DNA from 3 places in the Bacillus sp. N5-665 genome. Region 3 is predicted to be linked to each of the others. Evidence: predicted binding sites of a transcription regulator. Region 3 holds the regulator's gene; each other region holds the start of a gene.
What was found. The regulator NrdR, encoded in region 3, represses ribonucleotide reductase genes. The targets are predictions, from matches to a motif close to AACACNATATATNGTGTT.
Positions count from the first base shown of each region.

Region 1 (2,278 bases), 2.2 Mb from region 3:
AACATTAAGTATGGGTAACCAGACTCAAGCTGAATCATAGCAATTTTAATAAGCATATCACGTGCACTAATATCTAGCGGCTTCTTCTTCACTTTCGGATTGCTCATTAATTCATCGTACATTTCATCAATATCAATATCATCTAAATGCTTTCCGTATTCTTTATACACCGTATAAGGCGCGAAAACATGGAAAGGTTCGTTTTTCTCAGCAAGCTCGAAGAACTTACTTGGAACGATAATTCCGATTGATAGAGACTGAATACGGCTCTTCTCATCGGCATTTATTTTTTTTGTATCAAGGAATTCAATAATATCCCAATGGAAAATGTTTAAGTATACTGCGCCGGCTCCTTTTCGTTGCCCAAGCTGATTCGCATATGAAAACGAATCTTCAAGTAATTTCATAACAGGTACTACACCACTTGCAGCATTATCGATACCTTTAATTTGCTCACCGCGTGCACGTAGCTTAGATAAGTTTAAAGCTACTCCACCGCCGATTTTTGATAATTGCATTGCAGTATTAATGTTAAAGCCGATTGAATTTAAGCTATCATCCATCTCTAACAAGAAACAAGACACCATTTCTCCTCTTCTGCTTCGTCCCGCATTTAAAAAGGTTGGTGTCGCTGGTTGGTAGTTTTGTTTTACAATCATGCTTGCGAAGTGTTTTGCCTTCGCAACATCACCGCGTCCTAAGTATAATGAAACAATTGCTACACGATCTTCATAGCTTTCTAAGTATTGTTTTTGATCATTTGTTTTTAACGCATAATCTTTGTAGAACTTAGATGCTGCCATATAAGATTGGAACTCGAAGTTTTCACCATAAGCGATGTTATATACCTCTTCTACTTCCTCCAAGCTATACTCGTCCAGAACGTTGTAATAGTAATCATGTTCTTTCATATACTCCATTCGCTCTGCCACGCTATTAAAATGAACGGTATTCTCTCTAGCTTCTTCCATAAAGACTTCTAATGCCTCTTTATCTTTATGAAGCTGATAAAAACCGTCCTGCATTTGCGTGATTTCATTATTCAGTTCAATGTGTCGCAATCTCCCGCACCCTTTCCTTAAAATATTCTACATCGTTATTTGTTCCTGATAACTCAAATTTTGATACAATAGGCACTTCATATTTAGCAGAAATTTTGTCAGCACTTGCACCGAACATGTCTCCCCAGTTACGATTGCCGCTTGCAGATACGCCTTTTAATTTTTCATTATTGCGCTCTAAAAATTCTAAAACACGTTCTGGTACATTGCCAAAACCTGTTGTATACGTAATTAAAACAAAGTCTTCATCTATTACTAGATCTTCACCAATTTGAACGGCCGGCATATTTAATTTGTGAATGAAACGCTTCACGTTTCCTGTCATAGAATCATATGCAACTATCATTTCCGACCCTCCCTCTCCAATCTATACTCTCTGTATGTTGTTTCTTGATTTCTCTATATATTGTATTACGTTTCAAAATAAGACACAAGATATATGTATAAATTCTTTCTTTTTTTAAATTTTACTTTTCGACAAGACAGTCGATTTTTTTCAATACAATGACTATGAAACAACATTCTAAAACTCATGTCAATAAAGTGCTTTTCAAAAAAGTTGTCAACGAATTTAACCTTATTTTTAAAAAAGTTACCAATATATTTTGTCATAAAACGGCAAATGCTGGAGGAATATATTTCTCCAGCATCACGAAAAAAAGAACAGACATGAAACGATAATCTGTTCTAAAAAACGATTACATTTATCAATTTTACTTTATTAAATATTATACATATACTTTCGGTTCGCGTTACATACTAAAAGATAACTATTATAGAAAAAGATTATTATTATGGAAATTCAATTTATTTATGAAAAGATTATTCAGAGTGCTCAATACGCAAAATATCTTTTACAAATATATGATGTGGATTTTCATCTTTATCAATCATTGTACATACAGGAGCTTCTTCATCAAAGTACACAATCATTCCTTCTACGTACTGAAATGTATGTTGAACTTGTACAGTTACTTTAATTTCTACAGCCTCTTCATATGCTCTTTTTATTTTCTGAAGCATTTTTGCCGAACACTTTCGTTTCTCTGGGTACATGACCATCCCCATAAACCTATTGCCGGCTCTATCTTTCCACATATAATCCCAATGCGGTAATATGCCTTGTTTAAAATCGCCCATAATTCTCCTCCCCTATATTCTTCTAGTTACGAACGTGGCGTTTCTGAATATGTATAAATTACTTGTCCGCCGCGCTG
Region 1 covers NZ_CP093325.1:4,207,039-4,209,316, forward strand. Annotated here, with positions in the region: partial or broken gene MNO09_RS24180 (ribonucleotide reductase barrel domain-containing protein) at 1-1,061, opposite strand, end outside; gene nrdI (class Ib ribonucleoside-diphosphate reductase assembly flavoprotein NrdI) at 1,048-1,407, opposite strand; gene MNO09_RS24190 (hypothetical protein) at 1,884-2,201, opposite strand; gene ykzS (protein YkzS) at 2,228-2,278, opposite strand, start outside.
Region 1: a site for NrdR is predicted at 1,457-1,474, ahead of nrdI (class Ib ribonucleoside-diphosphate reductase assembly flavoprotein NrdI). Genes of this name have one in related genera too.

Region 2 (2,278 bases), 970 kb from region 3:
CACATTCTTCAAAGTTCACACCTTTTTTCATTTTTAAAATTTGAATTGGAAAAATTGGTGTTTCCCCCTTACCAAGACCAGCTTGTGTCGCTTTTAAAAGCTGTCTAACTAATAACCGTCCCTCTTTTGATGTGTCTGTTCCATAATTAATAGAAATAAACGGTACTTGTCCCCCGCCCCTACTATGCATACTATTTGAATTATGAACGAAAGCTTCACACGCCTGATACGTATCATTTTCTGTTTCTTTCCATGCAAATTCTTCTATTTGTTCTTTCGTAAGCGGATATGACTGTAATCGTTTCTTATGTCTCGCTACTGTTTTTCTCACATATGGAGCTAAATCAATATCAAAGAGTGCAAATGATTGACCACCGTGCTGCATATTTTGATTCGCCTGAAAAATAATAGACGCAAGAGCCAATGCACTTTTAATATCCTGCGGTTGTCTCATATGCCCATGTCCGGTATGAAAACCGTTCGCAAGCATTTGCGCTAACGGAATTTGCGAACAAGTCGTCGTTCCTGTCGCATAAAAATCTAAGTCATGTGGATATAATATATTTTGATTTATCGCTTTTTTCACTTGATCTGACAATAAATTTTCAACTGCATAATATTTCGCACTCTCTGATGCGAACGTTCCCATTACTCCCATCGGAGAGCGACCATCTACATTTGCATTTTCTTGCATTAAATCTTGCTCACTACCGTGGACAATCGTCTCAAATACTCTCATTAATTCTTCTCCACGTACATTTCGTTGTAACATTTATAACCCTCCACCAATATGTTGTTGTCTTTTGATTAAAATGTTACTACATATAGTCTTGGTGTTTCTGTGAGAAATGTAACATTCCTGTGAAATTTTTTTCACGAAATAATGAATTTTTCATTTACAAAAAAGAAATGTGCTCTTTACAAATGTATGGTACAATATACGGGAAAAACTCTTTTTACCCTTTATCAACACATTTGAATAAAGGAGACTGAACTTATGGTTACTACATATCTTTTATTTATCGTTGCCTACTTACTTGGCTCGATTCCATTCGCACTAGTCGTTGGAAAAATCGGCTACGGAATCGATATTCGTGAGCACGGAAGCGGTAATCTAGGCGGAACAAATACATTCCGCACACTAGGGAAAAAAGCAGGTTTTATCGTTACAATTGCTGACATTTTAAAAGGTACATTAGCAACAAGTCTACCGATTATTTTCGGATTAGATGTTCACCCATTATGGTTCGGGTTAGCAGCTGTTCTTGGACATGTGTATCCGATTTTCGCGAAATTCCGTGGTGGTAAAGCTGTTGCAACTTCTGCTGGCGTGCTATTATGCTACTCTCCAGTTGTTTTTGCAATATTAGCTGTTGTCTTTTTTAGCCTTTTATTTACAACAAGATACGTATCACTTTCTTCTATGGTAACAGCCGTCGTTGCTGTTATTGCATCCATTGTTAGCGGGGATAAAATCTTCATTATTGCGATGTGTTTATTAGCAGGTATGGTTATTTATAAACACCGTGCAAATATCGGACGAATTATAAATAAAACTGAACCGAAAGCAAACTTTTCAAAAAAGCAAAAATAAGATCGTAACCCACATAACGCAAAAAGAAAACGTGAAGCATATTAATAGCGTCTTTTTGCGTTATTTTTTATACTAAAGAAAAAGCAACATAATTTGGAGGAACTATACATGAATCTTTCCGTAACAAAAGAAGCAGCACAATGGTATAAAAACGAATTAAACTTACAATCGGGTGAAACACTACGCCTTTTCGTACAATACGGCGGTTGCAGTACTGTGCAAAAAGGACTTTCTTTAGGTATTCGTAAAGATGATCCTGCACATCCTGCTGTTCAAACTCAAGAAGAAGGTATTAACTTCTTTATTGAAGGCGACGATGAGTGGTTCTTCGATGGACATAATTTAGCTGTTACATTTAACGACGGTGATGATTTCCCGCAATTTAATTATGAAAAATAAAAAAGCGTGGCTTCTGCCACGCTTTTTTATTTTTTCTTAATTTCCTCATATTTCGCATACCACTCTGGATATAACTTTTTAAATGATACGGGCCTAAATCCTTCTTTTTTCGCGCAAATATTCGTCGTACTTGCAGTAATACAAAGTTCACCTTCACCGTTATATATTTCATAACCATATACAACGCGAAGCGGACTAACAGTATCAATCCACGTTTTCACAATTGCTTTTTCTCCGTAACGCATCGCTTTACGATATGAAATTTGCAAGTCTAACACAGGAGAA
Region 2 covers NZ_CP093325.1:1,847,187-1,849,464, reverse strand. Annotated here, with positions in the region: gene MNO09_RS12080 (anaerobic ribonucleoside triphosphate reductase) at 1-772, opposite strand, end outside; gene plsY (glycerol-3-phosphate 1-O-acyltransferase PlsY) at 998-1,594, shown strand; gene MNO09_RS12070 (HesB/YadR/YfhF family protein) at 1,703-1,993, shown strand; gene MNO09_RS12065 (acyl-CoA thioesterase) at 2,020-2,278, opposite strand, start outside.
Region 2: a site for NrdR is predicted at 815-832, ahead of MNO09_RS12080 (anaerobic ribonucleoside triphosphate reductase). Genes of this name have one in related genera too.

Region 3 (2,278 bases):
CATTTTCGAACTGATACCAATCACGTGCTCCTTTTCTAAGCCTTTCGATATCAATTGTCTGCATCTCTGTCACCGTACCAAGAACGATATTTTGCATCGATAACACATCTACATCGTACACGTAAGCAAGTGTACTGACACATTCTCGCACTTGATCTGTAATCGCCTTTTTAGGGACAAGAGCGGACAAGCCATCTACAAATAAGGAGAAATCAAAGAAATCATTCCAAACTTTTGGAGCGTCTCCCTTCTCGTTACTTGGCATAGCTGTCGTTTTTGGAATACGAAGATCTTCTTGCGCATGCTCAAGCTGTCCTGGATTAAACGAACCAAACACATCATTGAAAGAACGCGTAACATTTTCATAAGAAGCAAAATCAAATTCTTCTTCTAAGAAATATTGCTTTACTTGATTATATTTTGTCCGACTCAATCGATTGTATAAAAAGATGCTTAACACAATATCATCAAAAAACTGCTTCGGAGATAAAGGTGGTTGCAATTCGTATATAAACATTCGAATATCTTTTTCTTTCTTAATATATACTTTCAAAAGCCCAATTGCTTCTAACTTTACTCGTTCCTCATATATTTCGGGAAGCTGCATTTGCATGGTCACCATAAGGGAATGATGTGTATTCTCTTTTCCAAACACACGATCTTGCTCTAACTCTCCCCATAGCGTCATGTACAAGCTAAAAGCTCTACTACCTATTAACGGCTGATACAACATCGTTAACACTTTTCGGTCGTAATTATGCAGTAACCCTTTCGCACTTACTTTATAACGATCAATTGGCAATAGCTCCATCCATGACTGTTTTTCCATTCTTGCTTTTCCTTTCTCTCATCCAATCTATCCTCTACTTCATTCGTTCTATCTTCATTATATAATTGCTTAGCGAAAAAGAGCTATTAGCTTTCGCTTCTAGCTCTCTTATCTCATTACTTACGGTATGTAAAGAGAATAAAATACAACTTCTACTCTCTTTCTTTTTGCAGTATATCTTTTAATTCTTCAATAAATACATTTAAATCTTTAAATTGGCGATATACAGAAGCAAAACGCACGTAAGCAACATCATCAATATCACGCAGTTCTTCCATAACAATTTCACCAATCATATCACTTTTCACTTCTGATATACCTAAATTACGAAGTTCACGTTCCACACTTTGAGTTACTTCTTCTAATTGTCTTAAAGATACTGGCCTTTTTTCGCACGCTTTAATTAAGCCGCGCAAAATCTTTTCTTTATTAAACTCTTCTCGTGTACCTTCTTTTTTTACAACGATAAGAGGTGACTCTTCTACTCTTTCAAATGTCGTAAAGCGACTTAAACAGCTTTCACACTCTCTCCTTCTTCGAATAGAGCGCCCCTCGTCTACCGGACGCGAATCTAACACTCTTGTACCATTATGAGAACAGGATGGACAACGCAATATATTCACTCCTTTACACTATACTCTTTATTTTTTCTCTACTTACTTCATCTGACAATATATATACAATATTATATAACTCATTCTAACTCTCTTACCACTTTAAGTTTAAACACATTATTTTATCATCTCGTTTTCAAAAATAAGATGGTAGATGGAGTGCTAACTTATTCGTAAGAGCTCAATTTATCTCACTAACGAGTACGTTATATTTTTCCTTTTTTATAAACTAAAAAAGAGGTGCATTATACACCTCTTTACATTTTAAATCAATTATGTTCTTTTTTAAAGAGCTTTTGTTTCTCTCTGCTTAATTTCGAAGCTACCAGTGCCTCGAGGAAGCTCGATGCTCTCACGCGTTTTCGCGTTTAAACCTTCTGCAATATATTCTGCAGCAACATTTGGATCAATACGATCCCCACAAGTATAAACATCAATACTTGCGTAACCGTGCTCCGGAAAGCTATGAATTGTTAAATGTGATTCCGAGATAATTACTACTCCACTTACACCTTGTGGTGCAAATTTATGGAAAGCAACCTCACGCACTTCAGCACCAGCTCTCAGTGCTGCATCCACAAATAATTGTTCAATATACGGCATGTCATTAAGCTTGTCGAAATCGCAATCCCAAAGTTCAGCGATTACGTGACGACCCATCGTATCCATAGTATCCATTCTACAGTTCCCCCTTGTAAATTTATTCTAACTGTTCGAATTGAAAACTAATTTGCAATTTGGCTTGCTCCACTACCACGGGGGAAAGTTAGTCCAGAGAGGTCCTAACCCTTTAAGTAGTGACTACGTACCTCAGCTCTTAAGTTTACGAGTGTTA
Region 3 covers NZ_CP093325.1:874,265-876,542, reverse strand. Annotated here, with positions in the region: gene MNO09_RS06945 (replication initiation and membrane attachment family protein) at 1-829, opposite strand, end outside; gene nrdR (transcriptional regulator NrdR) at 982-1,443, opposite strand; gene speD (adenosylmethionine decarboxylase) at 1,729-2,112, opposite strand.